2 regions of the Dorea ammoniilytica genome follow, and region 1 is predicted to be linked to the other one. Evidence: a T-box and tRNA genes for the amino acid it is inferred to sense, from the RefSeq annotation. Region 1 holds a T-box; the other holds one or more tRNA genes.
What was found. The T-box of region 1 lies ahead of OCV65_RS04420 (valine--tRNA ligase). A T-box ahead of a tRNA ligase gene usually reads a tRNA of that ligase, here a tRNA-Val.
Positions count from the first base shown of each region.

Region 2: it has a tRNA-Val gene. The T-box ahead of OCV65_RS04420 (valine--tRNA ligase) is inferred to sense a tRNA for this amino acid. The anticodon was not compared.

Region 1 covers NZ_JAOQJV010000003.1:163,249-173,614, forward strand. Annotated here, with positions in the region: gene spoIIAB (anti-sigma F factor) at 1-50, opposite strand, end outside; gene OCV65_RS04395 (STAS domain-containing protein) at 52-363, opposite strand; gene OCV65_RS04400 (hypothetical protein) at 681-2,042, opposite strand; gene OCV65_RS04405 (hypothetical protein) at 2,060-2,194, opposite strand; gene OCV65_RS04410 (bifunctional folylpolyglutamate synthase/dihydrofolate synthase) at 2,217-3,521, opposite strand; gene OCV65_RS04415 (LTA synthase family protein) at 3,523-5,757, opposite strand; gene OCV65_RS04420 (valine--tRNA ligase) at 5,772-8,426, opposite strand; T-box leader at 8,518-8,746, opposite strand; gene OCV65_RS04425 (AEC family transporter) at 8,863-9,807, opposite strand; gene OCV65_RS04430 (DUF1848 domain-containing protein) at 9,885-10,366, opposite strand, start outside.
Region 2 covers NZ_JAOQJV010000001.1:62,757-73,122, forward strand. Annotated here, with positions in the region: gene OCV65_RS00290 (LysR family transcriptional regulator) at 1-577, opposite strand, end outside; gene OCV65_RS00295 (TIGR01906 family membrane protein) at 656-1,357, shown strand; gene OCV65_RS00300 (phosphoribosylformylglycinamidine synthase) at 1,498-5,310, shown strand; gene gdhA (NADP-specific glutamate dehydrogenase) at 5,604-6,938, shown strand; gene OCV65_RS00310 (acetate/propionate family kinase) at 7,081-8,262, shown strand; tRNA gene OCV65_RS00315 (tRNA-Val) at 8,388-8,460, shown strand; tRNA gene OCV65_RS00320 (tRNA-Met) at 8,510-8,583, shown strand; gene ispF (2-C-methyl-D-erythritol 2,4-cyclodiphosphate synthase) at 8,748-9,299, shown strand; gene OCV65_RS00330 (GNAT family N-acetyltransferase) at 9,300-10,322, shown strand.

The DNA of each region.
Region 1 (10,366 bases):
TCAAATTCCAGTTTCATCTCATTTGTCATTCCATTTACGATTTCTTTCATCTTACTTTTCCTCCTCATATATCTGCATAATCTTAGCCGCTCCTGACATTTTCAGTATCTTTTTGATCCGTTCGCTGGTATGCGCCGCCCAAACTTCTCCGCCAAACATACACACCTTCTTATACCTTCCCATAATGACTCCGATTCCGGAACTGTCGCAGAACTCCGTTCCTGCAAAGTCAAAGATTACATACCGGATATGCCCCCGCTCAATAAGACGGTCCGCTTCTCTTTTGATTTCCTCTGCGCTGTGATGATCCAGATCCTTCGGAAGATAAATAGTCAGGTAATTCTCCTGCACTTCAAATTTCATAGTTTCAACCCCTTTACTTAATTCTCCCTGCTAAACAACAAATCACCAGAAGTGCCAAAAGGCACATTCTGAGATTGTAAGCGGTCGTCAAGGTCCTGAGCCCGCTCGGACTTTGACTCGTCGCGCATAATCGAGTAAACCAACACCTACTCGACGTGCAATCAATGTCATCTCGCCTGTCGGCTCGATGAACATTGGCCGCCATATAGAAATTCGTGCAAGCACGATTTCTGCATAGCGGCTTATTGCACAAAAAGAAGAACAGGTGCATTACCCATTCTTCTCTTTCGTATTGTTCTTATTCTTTTGTGTTCTATTTATTCTTCTGCGTCATCTGAGCTACTCTTCTTACTGCTTCCTGATGTATCCGACTCCGAATCAGATTCTCCCAGATCTGATGTATCTACATTCGGATAATCTTTATCCAATTTGTCTTTCCAGGTATTTGCATTATCCGTATCTCCAGTCTTGTCATATGCCTTATAAAGCAGATATACGGCCTTGCCATCACTGTATCCTTCATCAAATCCGACAAGCACTTCAAGGTCACTGATCGTAGTACTGTAGTTTGCCACCTCGTATGCCTGTAGTGCTTCGGTATATAATGCATCTGCATATCTCGGATAAATGCTGTCCGTCATCTCCTCATAACGGCTCTTTCCAAGTGTTCCCAACGCATCTGGATTAACATTCTTCAGTGAATCTACCATAGCAGAATCTTTCATATCGCTCTGCAGATAATGTGAATACATCTCCATCACGATCTCGTAGCTTTCCTTTGTAGACGCTGCTGTCTGCTGTGCATTTTCGCTCTCTTCGCTGGACGCCCGGTAACTCTCCAGTTCTGTCTTCAGTGCGCTGATCTGTGCTTCCTCTTCTGCAATCTTGTCGCTGAATGCTGTCACCTGCTTATTGGTCTTCTGAGAGGTCGATTTGTTGACCGCCGGCATGATTAAGAACCACATCACCGCAACACCAACTGTCAGACCAATCAAGATATTAATAAATGTCATGCGACCGCTATTATCCTTTAATGCTGATGCGGGCTGAATGATAGTATCATTGCCCACATTATAAGTGACGGTCTGTGACTTTTCATCCTTTTTGACTGCCTCTGCTGCTTCTTTGCGCATCTTACCATTGGTCAGCTCATGCATATAACGGAGCGTGATCTCGTTGGTCGTATCCAACTTGCGTGCTTCCTTCAGCACATGTCTTGCCCTGCTGTACTGCTCAGTGTGCAGATACAATAATGCCAGAAGCTGATATGCTCTCAGGAATCCCGGAAATGCTGCTACTACCTGCTTTAACTGGATGATAGCCATATCTTCTCCGCCCTGCTCGCAGTAGACCAGACTCTGGTTGTATTTACGGATCGCCTGGTTGATCGTATCCAGATCCGCCGGACTCTTCTGTATCTTCTGTATATAATAATTGGCAATATTATCCTTTGGTCTGAGATTCTTGCTTAAGATCCATTCAACCAGTGCTTCCCCCACTTCTCCTCTGCCGTAATAGACCAGACCGAGGAGATTCCTTGCCGCAATATTTTCACTGTTAAACTGCAGACTCTTCTTCAGCGATGTGACTGCTCCCGTCATATCACGGATCTTCGCCTTCTTAAGTCCGTCATTGTACCAGTAATTGGACTGATAGACTACTTTCTGTGTATACTCCATATAATCCCCATAACCTTTTACTTCGTTTGTTCGATAACTTCTCTCAGAAGATCAGTCATATCAGCAAGATCTTCCTGATAAACTGCATCCTCAATATCTTCTACTTCCAGACATGGTTGGAATTTCTTCAACTCTTCTTCAAAATTAAGCATCTGTATGTCCTCCTTATCTTCGCTAACTGCCAGGCTGTAATATTTCCCTCTTAATCATTCCCGCCAGATACAATGATCCCAGACAGTACATCTTTCCTTGTTCTGTTTTACTTTTGACTGCCCTTGTCCATGCGTCTGCGATCTGCTGCTTTGCAAGCACAGGACGGTCTGTGTATTTCTCAAATATATGTTTCAGCACCTCTGCCGGCACTCGTCGTCCATCCTCGATCTCGGTAACCACATAGGTCTCTGCCGGTACCCGCTCACACAGCTCCCGGATCATGGATTCATATTCTTTATCTTCCACTGCTGAAAATAAGATCACCGATGGTGTCTCTTCGCCCAGTGCCTGTATACTGTCGCAGAATGCCGTAATGGCACCTGGATTATGTGCTCCGTCCAGATAAATGCCGGGACAGATCTCTTCCATACGGCCATCCCAGTGCACTTCTGCGAGTGCTCTCTGCCATCGCCCGTACTTCTCCTTCGTTACCGGTTCCCTGCTGATTCCTTCCATCGCTGCAATCGCAACAGAAGCATTCATTGCCTGATAGATCCCAGAATTAGAAAGCCTCCAGACGATATTATCATCATAAGCATTTACCCTTGAAAAAGCAATACGTTTGTCTGTGATTTCCTGGATTTTGAACGCATGTTTCGTGATTTCTCTACATTCTGCGCCTTTTGTCTCCGCCTGTCTGCGAATCACTTCTGATGCTTCCGGACTGCTTCCGTCAAACACTAACGGCACATTCTGTTTGATGATCCCTGCTTTTTCTGCCGCAATCTCTGATATGGTACTGCCAAGATATTTTGTATGGTCGAGACTGATCGATGTAATGACCGTCATCAGTGGCTTCCCCACCGCATTGGTCGCATCCAGTCTTCCTCCCAGTCCTGTCTCAAGGATTGTATAATCCGGATGTTTTTCAGCAAATACCACCATTCCCATTCCAAACAGGAATTCAAAATAGGACGGATGAGCGAAGCCAGCTCCGCTCATCTCGTCTACTGTTGTCTTAACTTTTTCAAATGCTCTCAGGAATTCTTCGTCACTGACCGGCTGTCCGTTCAGACAGATCCGCTCATTGATCTTCACCAAATGAGGAGAAGTAAAAAATCCTGTCGTCTTCCCATCTGCTTCCAGCATGGCACGCAGATAGGCACATACAGATCCTTTGCCATTGGTTCCCGCCACATGGATAATCTTCTGGTCCCTTTCTGGATTACCAAGTCCTCGTAAAAACTCACGCGTATGTTCCAGTGTATGTTTTTTTGTAAATTTCGGAATCTCCTCTATATAATCGACTGCTTCCTGATACGTCATGTTAATCCCCTTGTTCTTTCGTTGTCTCAAGCCATGATTTGCCTTCGATGCCGCTTCCGGTATCCGGCTTTTCAATCAACTGTCCATTCTGATATACATACTCATTGGATGTACGGAATACCGTATTGCTTGATCCCACCTGACTGACCGTGATAATGTCGCCATACTGCAGATCAGAAGTATCCGGCAGTTCAATTCGTGTATTGTTCAGGAATGTACTCTTCTGCTTCTCACCATTGACATAGACCTTACTGCTCTTGGTAAAGTTCTCACCATACAAACTGTATCCGGTCTCCAGATGCGGTACGATCTCAGACAATGTTACATCCTTCACGCCCATCTGCATATGTCCTTCCGTGATTGGCGGATTACCATTATAGACATACTGCTTGCCGTACAGAATATCGTACTGCAGGAGTTCCAGGTCGGACAGATAATTCTTTGTACCTTTCCGTTCCTGATGGTAATTAAAGATCGTTCCGGAATGGATACCCAGACGTTCAAATACCTCTGACATGATCTGATATGCAGGAATGTTCTTATCCTGCTGCTCCAGACCAATGTTATCCCAGATTACGTAATTGGTGTTGTACAGGTAACGGCTCTTTAAGTCTTCTGCCTGCAGTCCCATGGTCGGCAGATGGTCTCCATAGAATACGATCACTGTCGGTTCGCCACGGTCTTCCACTGCTTTTACCAGATCCCCTGCAAACTTATCCATCTCATAGACCTGATTCACATAGTATTCCCATTTATTCTTCAGTGCCTCGTTCTCGATTCCCTCAACCTTAATCTTCGGGTCTTCGATGACTTGCTCTTCCGGATAATCACCATGTCCCTGTACGCTGATGGTCATTAGGAAATCCTGCTGCTCGGTAGTGTCCATTGCTTCCATCATGTGCTGAATCAGCACTTCATCTTTCGCCCATCCATTTGGTGTGGTCTGCAGGATATTCATAAATTCCTTACTGGTAAATGTATCATATCCGGCATTGTTGTATACACGGGCACGGCTATAGAAGTTACCACCGTTATTATGCAATCCATGAGTTCCATATCCCAATGCGCCCAGTGCTGTTGCCGCACTTTCCGCAGTCTTTTCTTTCAGATAAGTCTTAAATGGATATTCTCCCGGTCCGAAGAAACGCATATTCATACCGGTCATAACCTCAAACTCGGTATTCGCGGTTCCGGCGCCTACGGATGGCACCTTGAAATATCCGGAAGAATAATTCTTATACATCTCATGCAGATTCGGGCATGCATCCTCAGATGTTGTAAAAAATTCTGCCTCATCTACATCAAAATAAGACTCTAACTGCACGAAAATGATATTCGGCAGATCATCTGATGCACGGGAGGTCTCATTGACTGTAATCTCACCGTTATTGCTGATTCTCTCCATTTCCTCTTTACTGTAGCCTGTCGGCTCATCAATGCCTGTGTTAAACACACTGGCCATAAAACAATATGGAAGACCATAATCCTGATAAGCAAATGCAATATTTCCGAAATAGTTAGATACTACACGCTGATCCAGTGCAATCTGGCTGACGATCAGATATGCTCCGAAGCTGACTCCGATACCGATCACTGCCAGCCATCTGCGAAGCTTACCTGTGTACTGTCCGCCGCGGCGCCACATGGATATGATCCATACCACAACCGCCACGATACCAACCGCGATCATAATCAGCTCAAATGGATCAAAGTAGTTATTGATCAACTGAACTGCGTCCATCGCTACCTTTAAGTCCTGCGCATTAAACGGTGTTACACGCTTGATCAGCATATAGCCGTTGCAGACACCGAGGATCAGCCACAATACACTTACAATAATTCTGGCAAATACCCGTCGTCGGAACAGATAGACGATTGAAAATGTCGCAAATATCATGAATGCATTATACAGGAACACCAGTGGTGAATTTACCATATAATCCCATGCCTGAAACAGAGAATGTCTGGATATGGCTTCGATAACCAGATTGATCACACATGCAAGCAGTGCATGGCACAGGAGTGACAGCCGGTTCATCCACATATAAACCGGCTTCATCTTTTTCGCAAATGCGCTGTTCCTGCGCTCTTCCAAGATTCGCTCCCTGCGCTCTTTCTTCGCCTTTCTCCAGGCAATAATGTCTTCTTTTTTCAGGTGCCGGATCTTATAGATTGTCCCCTTAATATCCGGCTTTTTTGGTTTTTTCAGATGTAGCTTAAAATGAAGCTTTTTCAATTCAATCACCTTACTTACATTTTTTCTTTCAGTCCGGCAAGACGCTCCTGTACCTGAGCAAGCATCTGCTGATATTTTTCCAGTTTCTCACGCTCTTCCTGTACCTTTGCTTCCGGTGCCTTGCTGACAAACTTCTCATTGTTCAGCATGCCATTTGCACGTGCGATCTCTTTCTGAAGTCTTGTCTCTTCTTTAGCAAGACGTTCGATCTCCTGTGCAAAGTCAATCAGTTCTTCCATCGGAAGATATACGGTTGCATCCGGAACTACAATAGATACGGCATCATCTGCAATGCCGGTCTTGTCTGTCTGGATCACAAAGTCATTGGCTGCTGCCATCAGTTTCACTGAATCTTTCAGACTCATAAGTCCCTGGCTCAGCTTTGCATTTTCGCATACTACATAAATCGTAGCCTTGCGTGAATTCGGTACATTCATTTCTGCACGTACATTACGTACGCCTCTTACAATCTCTTTATAATGGTTCAGTACGTCTTCAGCCTCCGGGAAGCTTGCTGCTTCATCGTATACCGGCCATGCAGACATCATCAGTGATTCCTCTTCCGGAACCAGCTTGCTGTAAATCTCTTCTGTTACAAATGGAATGTATGGATGCAACAGCTTCAGGGAGGTCTTCAATACTTCACGCAATGTCCACAACGCAGCATTTGCTCCCTTTGGATCTTCCTCTGCATGATACATACGATACTTGGCGATCTCAATGTACCAGTCACAGAACTCATCCCATACGAAATCGTATACCTTAGAAAGGGCAATACCCAGTTCGAATTTATCCAGGTTCTCTGTAACATCCTTCACCAGTGTATTGCATGCAGACAGAATCCACTGATCTGCCGGCATCAGTTCAGAGGCTTCCGGCTTCGTTACATTCTTTCCATCCATATTCATAAGGATGAAACGAGACGCATTCCATACCTTATTGGCAAAATTACGGCTTGCCTCTACTCTTTCATTATAGAAACGCATGTCATTACCAGGCGCATTACCTGTGATCAATGTCATACGAAGTGCATCTGTACCATACTGATCGATAATATCCAACGGGTCGATACCATTGCCCAGAGATTTACTCATCTTACGTCCCTGTGAGTCACGTACCAGTCCATGGATCAGTACCGTGTGGAATGGTGACTTGCCGGTGTGCGCATATCCGGAGAATACCATACGGATTACCCAGAAGAAGATGATGTCATATCCGGTTACCAGTACATCCGTCGGATAGAAATAATCCAGATCTTCTGTCTGTTCCGGCCATCCCAGCGTAGAGAACGGCCACAGTGCTGATGAGAACCAGGTATCCAGTGTATCCTCATCCTGTGTCATGTGTGTACATCCGCATTTCGGGCATACAGATGGTTTCTCTTTAGCAACTACCATCTCGCCACATTCGTCACAGTAATATGCCGGAATACGGTGTCCCCACCAGATCTGTCTTGAAATACACCAGTCACGGATGTTCTCCAGCCAATGCAGATAAATCTTGTCAAAACGCTCTGGTACGAACTTCAGGTCGCCGTTCTTGATCGCTTCGATCGCCGGCTTGGCAAGCTCATCCATCTTAACGAACCACTGCTGTTTGATCAGTGGCTCAACAGTTGTATGGCAGCGGTCATGTGTACCTACATTATGAGAATGTGGAACCACTTTAACCAGAAGTCCCTGTTCCTCCAGTTCTTTTACCATAACCTTACGCGCTTCGTAACGGTCCATACCTGCGTATTTACCGCCGTTTTCATTGATCGTACCATCATCATTCATGATGTTGATCTCTGGCAGATTGTGACGCTTACCGACCTCAAAATCGTTAGGGTCGTGTGCCGGTGTAATCTTAACCGCACCTGTTCCAAATTCTTTATCTACATAGTAATCTGCTACAATCGGAATCTCTTTGTTAACCAGCGGCAGAATTACATTCTTTCCTACCAGCTCTTTATAGCGCTCATCATCCGGATGTACTGCGATCGCAGTATCACCAAGCATAGTCTCCGGACGGGTAGTAGCGATCTCAAGGTAATCATCACTTCCTACGATCGGATACTTGATATGCCAAAAATGTCCATCCTGCTCCTCATGCTCAACCTCTGCGTCTGACAGAGAAGTCTTACATACCGGACACCAGTTGATGATTCTGGATCCCTTATAAATGTATCCCTTCTTATAAAGATTGATAAATACTTCTTCAACAGCCTTTGAGCATCCTTCGTCCATGGTAAAACGCTCGCGGTCCCAGTCACAGGATACGCCAAGTTTCTTAAGCTGCTCCTTGATCGTTCCGCCGTACTCTTCTTTCCACTGCCAAGTTCTCTCCAGGAACTTCTCACGTCCCATTTCCTTCTTATCGATACCTTCTTCTTTCAGCTGATTGGTAACCTTAACCTCAGTTGAGATTGCAGCGTGGTCTGTACCCGGTACCCACAAAGCATTATATCCCTGCATTCTCTTATAACGAATCAGGATATCCTGCATCGTGTTATCCAGCGCATGTCCCATATGCAACTTACCTGTGATATTCGGCGGCGGCATAACAATGGTAAATGGCTTCTTGCTTCTGTCTACTTCTGCGTGAAAATACTTCTTTTCACACCACTTGCTGTACAGCTTGTCTTCAATCGCTTTCGGATTGTAAGTTGTTTCAAGATTCTGACTCATGTTCTTTCTCCCTTTTCTCTTTCAATAGATCATTATACTGTTTCACATGTAAGGGTATTTTAAAATACAAAAATCACCCTTTATGTATTAAATAAAGGGTGACTTAATCATCACGGTACCACCTTTATGACGCAGAAAACCTTCTGCACGCTCATCTTATTCTTTAACGGGAACGACTCCGGGACAGCCTACTGATACTGTTCAGCCATCCAGCTCCGAAGCTACCTTCTGTATCTCGCTTCCCGGACGGTCTCACAGCCAACGAACCATCCTCTCTGTCGGTGCATCCGATACATACTCCTCTTCATCCTGGCCTTTCAACTGCCCGCACATGAAAATAAATCAAAGTCGAGCCTAAACTATTGAATATGATAGCCATTGGATGTCGATTTGTCAAGGAGTTTAAAAAATCTTCATAAACTCTTAATATAGGAAATCAGATCAGTCCCATACTTCTCAAAATATACAGCCATCCCGTCAGAGTAAATGCACTGCACAGTGTCGTCAGCATGATAACACCGGACGACAACACTCCTTCATGTCCCATATTTTTCGCCATGACAAAGCTTGAGACGGTCGTTGCAGATCCAAGCATAACCAGAATCGCCACCAGCTTCTCCTCACGGAATCCCATCTGTACTGCAACCGGCAGAAATATTGCACAGAATCCCACCAGTTTGATAAATGCCGCCACGACAGTCGGCTTCACTTTGCTGAGTGCCTTACCAAAATCGAATGTTGCTCCCATCGCCATCAGTCCCATCGGTGTAGCCATACCGCCCACGCTGGATACTGCTTTATTCAGAATCGTCGGCATCGGCAGATGCAGTGCTGACCACGCAAGACCTGTCACAATGCCAAGTATGATCGGATTCGTTACAATACCTTTCAATGTCCGTTTCCACATTGCACGGTCTAATCCCTGCTGTCCCGGTTTAAAAAGTGACAGCACCAGAACTGCCATTACATTATACAATGGCACACTGCCGATGATCATCAGCGGTGCCATACCTGCTGTGCCATAGATATTCTGGATAAATGCGATTCCAAGAAGTGCCGCACTGCTTCGGTAAGATACCTGAATAAATTCTCCTTTGATTGAGCGATCTGACCATAAGCAAGATACTGCCGCTGCAATCGTAATACTGCATACTGTTACTACAAAGCAAAATAACACAAACCGCATATCCCATACTTCAGAGAAATCCACCGTCGCCAGGTCACCAAACAACAATACCGGAAGCGGTACGCGGAAGACGAATTTATTCATCTTAGATGCAAATCCGTCATCAATCCATCCAATTTTATTAAAAAAGTATCCCAGTACCATCATCAGAAATACCGGGATTGTTGCGTTCAAACTAAATATTAAATTATCCATAATTTCCTCATTCCATTATAAAGATTCTACTGTACTTGCTTCTGCTATAGAAACCATGCGTAAAAGCCGCGCTGACATCACATAAAATCAAACAGTGACATCTGATTATCCCTCTGCAGATGCATCTTCCGGTCTACGATCGTCTCATCCCCATGAAGATGTCCGATCATGATCGGTGACTGCGGATCATGCATACTGTGCCTCTTAACTGCGCTATCAAGACTTCCCGTGGCATAGCAATAACCACACCCATGAATGCAGGTGTCATACATGCCAATATCTATGCTCTCTACGCACTTGCACACTTTCCGCTGTCCCTTATCCTTTTTCACATCCAGAGAATATCCGGCAATCCTCTCGACCTTCTCTCTATCAATACATGCACCCGGATAAATGCCATACGGGATCAGATCTACTGCTTCCGCACAGGTATAGATAGGAAGATTATATGTTTTCGCAATAGCACCCAGTTTCTCTGCCAACCGAACGATTTCTTCCTGTTCCGGTTCCACAAATGGACAGCCTCTGTATTGATCCACAAAGCTGATAATACACCTTT
Region 2 (10,366 bases), on a different contig from region 1:
GATACTCAGAGAGTTCTGCAAGTGAAAGCTTTCGATCTTTTAACTGCGAGAAAGACTGGTTAGCTACAAATACATCCCGAAACTGTTTGATCCGTTTGATAGACCAGAGATTGTTCAGGTAAGCATTTGGATAGTTTACGACGATAAAGTCTGCCTGCCCGTTTTTCAGGATATCGACACAGCGGATAGAAGTTGCATTGATGACTTTGATATGCAGATTCGGGAATGCCTGATGAAACCGTTCAATATATGGCACCAGAAAATACCGACATATTGTGTCACTGGCGGCAATTCGGATCTGTCCACCGGTAGTGATGGATTCCAGAAGCTGTGATTCGCCGCGGCGGATCAGGCTGATCGCCGGTTCGATGTGACGGAGCAGAATCTCGCCTTCCGGAGTCAGGCGTACCTTCTTAGTGCTGCGGATGAAGAGAGTCTGAGACAATTTTCCTTCCAGCGCTTTGATAGACTGGCTGACTGCCGATTGAGATATGTAGAGCTTTTTAGAAGCTTCTGAAAAGCTTAAAGTAGTTGCTACATAGTAAAATACTTTATATAATTCATAATTAATATCCATTGCAAATTCCTCCCATTAGGAAATATTATAAGGGAAAAAGGATGGAATGACAATAAAGAATAGACAAGGAGAAATAAAATGAAGCAAACACAGAAGATTTCTGCAGTGATTATGATGTTTTTACTGATAGGTGTACTTTTGCTGACCAGTTTTCAAGTGGCAATCTATGGTGATAGTCAGTACAGATTCTATGAAAGAGAATATAAGAAGTATCAGGTGGCAGACAGTCTGAATATGACGATGGATAATATTATGGATGTGACAGACCAGATGATGGCATATCTGATCGGAAAGAAGGCAGAACTTTCAGTAATTACAGATGTAGATGGTGAAACACAGGATTTCTTCAATGAACAGGACAGGTTTCATATGGGAGAAGTAAAGGATCTGTTTCTTGGAGGACTTAAGATACGTAATATTATGCTGGTGGCAGTACTGCTGATCTTGATACTGCTGGCGGCACGGAAAGCAGATCTGATAAAGCTGCTTCCAAGGGCGTATTTTGTGACACTTGGCATTACTGGTGTGATAACAATAGTGTTAGGAGTACTGTTTGCTTCAGATTTTGATAAATATTTTCGCATTTTTCATGAGATATTTTTTGATAATGATCAATGGATGTTTGATCCGGCGACAGACTATATGATCCGTATGCTTCCGGAGGGATTTTTTTATGATTTCGTATTTCGGATCGGAGGATTTTTTGTAGGAAGTCTGGCAGTATTAGGGGTTGTATCTGCAGTTTGCATCTTCATCGAGAAACGTAAAAAGAAAAATTAAGTGATTAGATAGACTTATAAAAGAGTTAAGTTATATTAATTTCATTAATAACATCAGGCGTGGTATGATAAGACATAGATAAGAAGGCGTCCGGCCTTACAGCAGCATTTAGTAGAGAAGAACCATATGGAGGAAGTTTTATGAGTAATGTAAAACGGGTGTTTGTTGAGAAAAAGGGAGAATACGCAGTTCAGGCAAAGGGTCTGTTACATGAGATTAAGGGCTATCTTGGAATTAAGGATGTAGAAAGTGTAAGAGTCCTGATTCGCTATGACGTAGAGAACCTGTCTGATGAGACGTTTGAGAAGGCATGCAGAGGTATTTTTGCTGAGATGCCGGTAGATATTTTATGGAAAGAGAGCGTTCCGGTCATGCAGGGAGACAGTGTGTTTTCTGTAGAGTTCCTTCCGGGACAGTTTGACCAGAGAGCTGATTCGGCAGAGCAGTGTGTGCAGTTTATTAAGGAGGATGAGAAGCCGGTTATCCGTACAGCTACGACTTATATTATTCATGGAAAAGGCGATAACTGTATTTCAGCAGAAGAGTTAGAGGCAATCAAGAATCATTGCATTAATCCGGTAGATTCCAGAGAAGCAGAAGAAGAAAAGCCGGAGACGTTGATCACAAAGTTTGATGAGCCGGAGGATGTAAAGGTATTTGATGGATTCCAGACGATGGATGAAGAACATCTGAAAGCATTATATGATTCGCTGGGACTAGCAATGACATTCCGTGACTTCTGCCATATTCAGAATTATTTTGCAGGAGAAGAACACAGAGATCCGACTATGACAGAGATCCGGGTACTGGATACATACTGGTCAGATCACTGTCGTCATACAACATTCTCTACAGAATTGAAGGATGTAACTTTTGGTGATGGTGATTACAGAGAGCCGATTGAAGGTGCATATAAGCAGTATCTTGCTGATCACAGCGAGATCTTTAAGGGAAGAGAAGATAAGTTTGTCTGCCTGATGGATCTTGCACTGATGGCGATGAGAAAGTTGAAAAAAGAAGGTAAGTTACAGGATCAGGAAGAGTCTGACGAGATCAATGCCTGCAGCATTGTAGTACCTGTAACTGTTGATGGTGTAGAAGAAGAGTGGCTGGTGAATTTCAAGAATGAGACGCACAACCATCCGACAGAGATCGAGCCATTTGGTGGTGCTGCTACCTGTCTGGGAGGTGCGATCCGTGATCCATTGTCAGGACGTACCTATGTATATCAGGCTATGCGTGTGACTGGTGCAGCAGATCCGACAGTATCTGTAAAAGAGACAATTAAGGGTAAGCTTCCGCAGAAGAAACTGGTACGTGAAGCAGCTCATGGATATAGCTCATACGGTAACCAGATCGGACTGGCAACCGGAGCAGTAAAAGAGATTTATCATCCGAATTATGTGGCTAAACGTATGGAAATCGGAGCAGTTATGGGAGCAGCACCGAGACGTGCGGTTATCCGTGAGACTTCAGATCCGGGAGATATCATCATTCTTCTTGGTGGACGTACCGGGCGTGACGGCTGTGGTGGAGCTACCGGTTCTTCTAAGGTACACACAGAAGAGTCTATCGAGACCTGCGGTGCTGAGGTACAGAAAGGTAATGCACCTACAGAGCGTAAGATTCAGAGACTGTTCCGCAGAGAAGAGGTCAGCAGTCTGATTAAAAAATGTAATGACTTTGGAGCAGGCGGTGTGTCTGTAGCAATCGGTGAACTTGCAGACGGTCTGCAGATTGATCTGGACAAGGTGCCTAAGAAATACGCAGGACTTGATGGTACTGAAATTGCAATTTCCGAATCTCAGGAGCGTATGGCAGTTGTCGTAGATCCAAAAGATGTAGATGAATTTATGGGATATGCCAGCGAAGAGAATCTGGAAGCTACTAAGGTGGCGGTTGTAACAGAAGATCCAAGACTGGTGCTTAATTGGAGAGGCAAGGATATCGTGAATCTGTCCCGTGCATTTCTGGATACCAACGGAGCACATCAGGAGACTACAGTAGCAGTCGATATTCCGAACCGTGCAGATACGATTCTCACAGATGAAGTGGAAGTGACAGATGTAAAGGAGAAATGGCTGGAGACATTAAAAGACCTAAACGTATGTTCACAGAAGGGTCTGGTAGAGATGTTCGACGGTTCCATTGGTTCTGGTTCTGTATTCATGCCTCATGGCGGCAAATATCAGCTGACAGAGACACAGGCAATGGTCGCGAAGCTTCCAGTATTGAAGGGCGACTGTGATACTGTAACGATGATGAGCTATGGATTTGATCCATATCTGTCAAGCTGGAGCCCATTCCATGGTGCGATCTATGCAGTGACAGAGTCTGTAGCTAAGATCGTGGCAGCAGGTGGAGATTATAAGAAGATTCGTTTTACTTTCCAGGAGTACTTCCGTCGTATGACAGAAGACCCGCATAGATGGAGTCAGCCGTTTGCAGCACTGCTTGGCGCATATGATGCACAGCTTGGATTTGGACTTCCGTCTATCGGTGGTAAGGACAGTATGTCAGGTACATTTGAAGATATTGATGTACCGCCGACCCTGGTATCATTTGCAGTAGATGTGGCAAAAGAAAAAGATATTATCACTCCGGAACTTAAGAAAGCAGGAAGCAAGCTGATCTGGATCAAGACTCCAAAGGCAGAGTATGATCTTCCGGATTATGAGAAACTGATGGCAGTTTATGAGAAGTTCTCAGAGGCAGTGCATACAGGTAAGGTATTATCTGCATATGTATTGGATTGTCACGGTGTAGTTCCGGCAGTTAGCAAGATGGCATTTGGTAATAGCATGGGTGTGAAGCTGTCTGACGAGATTCCGGCAGGTCAGTTATTTGCACCGGCATTTACAGATATCGTGGCTGAGGTGGAAGCTGATAAGATTGATGAACTTGGATTTGAATATGTTGAGATCGGTGAAGTGACTGCAGAACCGAACTTTGTATATGGTAATACCGTAATCACAATTAAAGAAGCAGTAGACGCATGGAAAGAGACTCTGGAAAGAGTATTTAAGACCGTATCCGGAGAAGAGACAGGAAGTGCAGTTCCGGAAGTGGGAGAAGAGAAGTCTGCTGATGGCAAACTTGGAGAAGATGGGCTGTTCCGTGCATCTAAGGTATATGTATGCGAGCATAAGATCGCACAGCCGACAGTATTCATCCCGGTATTCCCTGGAACCAACTGCGAATATGACAGTGCCAAGGCATTTGAGCGTGCCGGAGCAAAGGTGATCACCAAGGTATTCCGCAATATGGATGCGTCAGATATCCGTGATTCGGTAGAAGTATTTGAAAAAGCAATCAGTCAGTCGCAGATCATCATGTTCCCGGGCGGATTCAGTGCAGGTGATGAGCCAGATGGATCAGCCAAATTCTTTGCAACTGCATTCCAGAACGCAAAGCTGAAAGAGGCAGTGCAGAAGCTTTTGAATGAGAGAGATGGTTTGGCACTTGGTATCTGTAATGGATTCCAGGCACTGATCAAGCTTGGTCTTGTACCAAACGGAGATATCGTAGGACAGGATGAGAATGCACCGACACTGACATACAATACAATTGGACGCCATATTTCCAAGATGATATATACCAAAGTGGTTACCAACAAATCTCCATGGCTTCAGAAAGCAGAACTTGGCGGAGTATATACCAATCCTGCATCTCATGGAGAGGGACGTTTTGTCGCTAACAAGGAATGGCTTGCAAAACTCTTTGCAAATGGACAGGTAGCAACCCAGTATTGTGACCCGGAGGGCAATATTACCATGGATGAAGAGTGGAATGTCAATGGATCTTACTGCGCGATCGAGGGAATCACAAGCCCGGACGGAAGAGTGCTTGGTAAGATGGCACATTCCGAGAGACGAGGACGTTCTGTAGCAATTAATATCTATGGTGAGCAGGATATGAAAGTATTTGAATCAGGTGTAGAGTATTTTAAATAAGTTGATCGAAACGTGTGGCAGCCCTCCGGGAAGTATATCCCGGAGGGCTGTCTGTGCGTTGATGCAAAAAATGTGGCAGATTCGAAAATAAAGCATTTATAGTTTATAGATGGTATGCGAGAATAAAAAGTATAAAATAGGGACAAAAGAATTGATTATTTTTGTCTTTTTTGCAGGAAAACGGAGATTGGATTGCAAAAAAAACAAAAAACAGCAAAAAAACCTCTTGTTTTTTGATGGTTCGTAATATAATATGATATGAGAAAAATATATGCAATTAGGAGGACAAAAGAATGTCATACGTTGATGAGGTTATTGCAAAAGTTGTTGAAAAGAACCCGGCACAGCCAGAGTTCCATCAGGCAGTAAAAGAAGTGTTGGAGTCACTGAAACCAATCGTTGATGCTAACGAAGAGAAATATCGTAAAGAGGCTCTTCTCGAAAGACTTGTTGAGCCAGAGAGACAGATTCTGTTCCGTGTACCTTGGGTAGATGATAACGGACAGGTTCAGGTCAACAAGGGATTCCGTGTACAGTTTAACAGTGCAATTGGTCCATACAAGGGAGGAATCAGACTTCATCCATCAGTAAACATCGGCATTATCAAGTTCCTTGGATTCGAGCAGATTTTCAAGAACTCCCTGACAGGACTTCCAATCGGCGGAGGTAAAGGTGGTTCGGATTTCGATCCTAAGGGCAAATCTGACAGAGAGATTATGGCATTCTGCCAGAGCTTCATGACAGAGCTTTGCAAGCATATTGGAGCTGATACAGACGTACCTGCAGGAGATATCGGAACAGGTGCAAGAGAGATCGGATATATGTTCGGACAGTACAAGAGAATCCGTAACGTATACGAAGGAGTTCTGACAGGAAAAGGACTTACATACGGTGGTTCACTTGCAAGAACAGAAGCTACAGGATACGGACTTCTGTATCTGACAGAAGAACTTCTGAAAGTTAATGGTGATGATATTGCAGGCAAGACGGTTGTTGTATCTGGTGCTGGTAATGTAGCTACATACGCTATTGAAAAGGCACAGCAGCTTGGTGCTAAGGTTGTTACATGTAGCGATTCTACAGGTTGGGTATATGATCCGGACGGAATTGATGTGGCAGCACTGAAAGAGATCAAAGAAGTAAAACGTGCAAGACTGACAGAATATAAGAATTACCGTCCGAATTCAGAATATCATGAAGGACGTGGTGTATGGTCTGTTAAGTGTGATGTCGCACTCCCATGTGCTACACAGAACGAACTTCACATTGAAGATGCTAAACAGCTTGTTGCTAACGGATGCAAGATGGTTGCAGAAGGTGCTAACATGCCTACTACAATGGAAGCTACAGAGTACCTGCAGGAGAACGGAGTTATTTTCGCACCTGGTAAAGCAGCTAATGCCGGCGGTGTCGCAACATCTGCACTGGAAATGTCTCAGAACAGCGAGCGTTTGAGCTGGACATTCGAAGAAGTAGATGCTAAGCTTCAGGGAATCATGGTAAATATCTGCCACAACATGGTAGATGCTGCTGAGAGATACGGACACAAGGGCAACTACGTAGTAGGTGCTAACATTGCCGGATTTGAGAAAGTAGCAAATGCAATGCTGGCTCAGGGAATCTGCTAATTTCGACTTAGAATCACAGATTGCAATCTGATATAGAATGATGGGATGCCATAACATATAATGTGTTGTGGCATCCTTTTTCATTTTATGCTATAGTTAATTCAAGATTTTAGGATACATGAATGAGTAAAAGGAGGCTTTTATGAAGGTATTAGTATGTAATGCGGGAAGTACCTCGCTGAAGTTTAAATTATTTGATATGCCGGAAGAGCGTGTGCTTGCAACAGGCAAGATTGAACGTGTGGGAAGTGAGGATAATGCAATCTTCCATTATCAGGACGCGGAAGAATATGCGGTGAAGTTAGAAAAGCAGTGCATTCCTACGTATACAGACGGCATTCAGAAGTTCCTGGACTGTCTGTTGGATCCGGAGCACAGAGTATTAAATTCTCTGGACGAGCTGGAGAGAGTAGGATTTAAGACGGTGCTGTCGAAGGATCATTATGGCGTGCATGAGCTTACGCCAGACGTGCTGCAGGGCATGGAGGATTATATGGTGATTGCTCCGGCACATAATACACCTTATCTGAGCGCAATCCGTCAGTTTCAGAAGCTGACACCGGATGCGAAGCTTGTTGGCGTGTTTGAGACGGCATTTCACAGAACCATTCCGGCAGAACGTTATATGTATGGTATTCCTTATGAGTGGTATGAGAAATACGGTATTCGCAGACTCGGCTATCACGGGGCATCCCATGAATATATCTCTGATACAGTGGCAGAAAAATACGGCTCTACAGGAAAAACCATTTCCTGTCATTTGGGTGGAAGCTGTTCTTTGTGTGCGATTGATGATGGCAGGAGTGTAGACACCAGCTTTGGAATCTCGCTGCAGGTAGGAATCAATAATTCTAACCGTTGCGGAGACATCGATCCATTTATTATTCCATTCTTACAGAAAGAAGGCATGGATCTGGATGATGTATTATACGGATTAACCAAGAACGGAGGACTGCAGGGTATCTCCGGTGTGAGCAACGATCTGCGTCTGGTAGAAGAGGCTGCGGCAGAAGGCAATGATAGGGCAAAGCTTGCTGTTGATATATTCTGTAACGATATTGTGCGTTATATTGGCATGTACTATGCAGAGCTTGGCGGACTGGATCACCTGGTGTTTACAGCAGGTATCGGCGAGCATAATGCAACTATCCGATCTAAGGTGTGTGGCAAGCTTGCACACATGGGGATCTGGATTGATGAAGAGAAGAATCAGGCGGTCGGTAACGAGGCGGCATGTATTTCTAAAGATGATTCTCCGGTGACAATAGAAGTGATTCCGGCTAATGAAGAACTGGGCGTGGCACGGAAAACATATGCCTTATAATTGCGTGAAAAGTATATAAAAAATATTTTTTTAAAAAAATTCAAAAAAGGTGTTGACATTTGCCTTAAAATAATTGTATAATAGCGAAGCAGGTTGAGGGAAACAACTTAACCTGCTGAACGAAAGGGATCTTAGCTCAGCTGGGAGAGCATCTGCCTTACAAGCAGAGGGTCACAGGTTCGAGCCCTGTAGGTCCCATTACAGCAACAAGCTGTAAGCAGTTCGATAAGAACTGAATATAGAGTATGGCGGGATAGCTCAGTTGGCTAGAGCACACGGTTCATACCCGTGGTGTCGCTGGTTCAAATCCAGTTCCCGCTACTGAAAAGAAGTTCACGAATGTGAGCTTCTTTTTTTGTGCAATAAGCCTCCGTGTAGAAAACTTTTTTTGAAAAAGCAGAATACATATGCTATCCTTTAGAAGAACCTTGCCTGCGTATACAGCAGACAGAAACTACGAAAAATATCCAGGGAGGATGATATATATGAGAATAGGTATGGGATATGATGTCCATAAATTAGTAGAAGGAAGAGACCTGATCCTTGGCGGCGTAAAGATACCGTATGAAAAAGGACTTCTTGGTCATTCAGATGCCGATGTGCTGATCCATGCGATTATGGATGCGCTGCTTGGAGCGGCGGCACTGGGGGATATCGGGAAGCATTTCCCGGATACAGACCCGGCATATAAAGGAATCTCCAGCGTGAAGCTGTTACAGCATGTAAGAGGGCTTCTGGAAGAGCATCTCTACGTAATCGGCAATATTGATGCTACGATCATTGCACAGCGCCCGAAGATGGCACCGCATATTGAGGCAATGCGGAAAAATATTGCAGAAGCACTTGGAATTGAAGTAGACCAGATCAATATTAAGGCAACAACCGAAGAAGGGCTCGGTTTCACCGGAACTGGGGAAGGGATATCCTCCCAGGCGATTGCAGCACTGGAAAACATCCGAGATTACAGCTATGCGGTAGGTACTGGTGCAGAAAGCGGATGCCAGGGATGTGGCGGATGCCCGAAAGGAGCAAAATAGATGAAAGTTAGACATTTGGAGCAGACAGAGCATGGACTTACCAGACCGTTGTATGAAGAAGTGTTCAGTGAGGACAGTAAGCGCTTCGTAGATTATTATTATACCGAGAAAACGAAAGATAATCAGATTTATGTGGCAGAAGAGGATGGAGGAATCCAGGCAATGCTGCATCTGAATCCGTATGAACTGAATGTAAATGGCATGAAAAAGAAGGCAAATTATATCGTGGCGGTTGCGACCAGAGAGTCATATCGGGGACGTGGCTTTATGAAAGCACTGCTAGAGACGGCGTTGAAGGATATGTATCGGGAAGGTGAGAGTTTTACCTATCTGATGCCGGCAGCAGAGGCAATCTACACGCCGCACGGATTTCGCACAGTGTATACACAGCAGTTAGAATACTGCCCGATCGGCGAAGCGGGGGATGTGACACTGGAAAATGGAATTACCTGTCAGGTGCGTCCGGTGGCAAATCAGGATATTCCGATGCTTGTGAATGCGGAAAATGCAGCGTTGGAAGCAGAAGGCTATCAGGTATATACGCTGAAAAGCGAAATGTATTACGAGCGGCTGATGAAAGAATATGCCAGTGAGGGCGCGAAGCTGATGCTGTATTATCTGAATGGGCATCTGGTCGGAAACTGTCCGTATGTCCCGGAGCAGGAAGAGGAAGAAGCACCGAAGATTATGATCCGTATTACGGATACAAAACGGATGTTAGCATCTGTAAGCTTGCGGGAGCTTACTGCAGTGTGCTTTCAGATTACGGATCCGATCATTGAAGAGAATAACCGTACGGTGGTAGTGACCGGTACGGAACATTCTGGCGTAATGCTGATGGACGGTAAAGAAGAGAACAGCGAGGGTACAGTGACGGTGGAAGCGCTGGGTGAATTATTGTTTGGAGTAAAGACAGTAAAAGAAATATGTCTGGAAGAAGGAGTCTCCATGTCAGATCGGATGAAGGAAGAAATGAAGAAGATTATACCATTGTCTAAGATTCGTCTGGACGAAGAGGTGTAGCAGAAAACAGAAGCGTGCGGAAATATTCTTTAGAAAATCTTTGG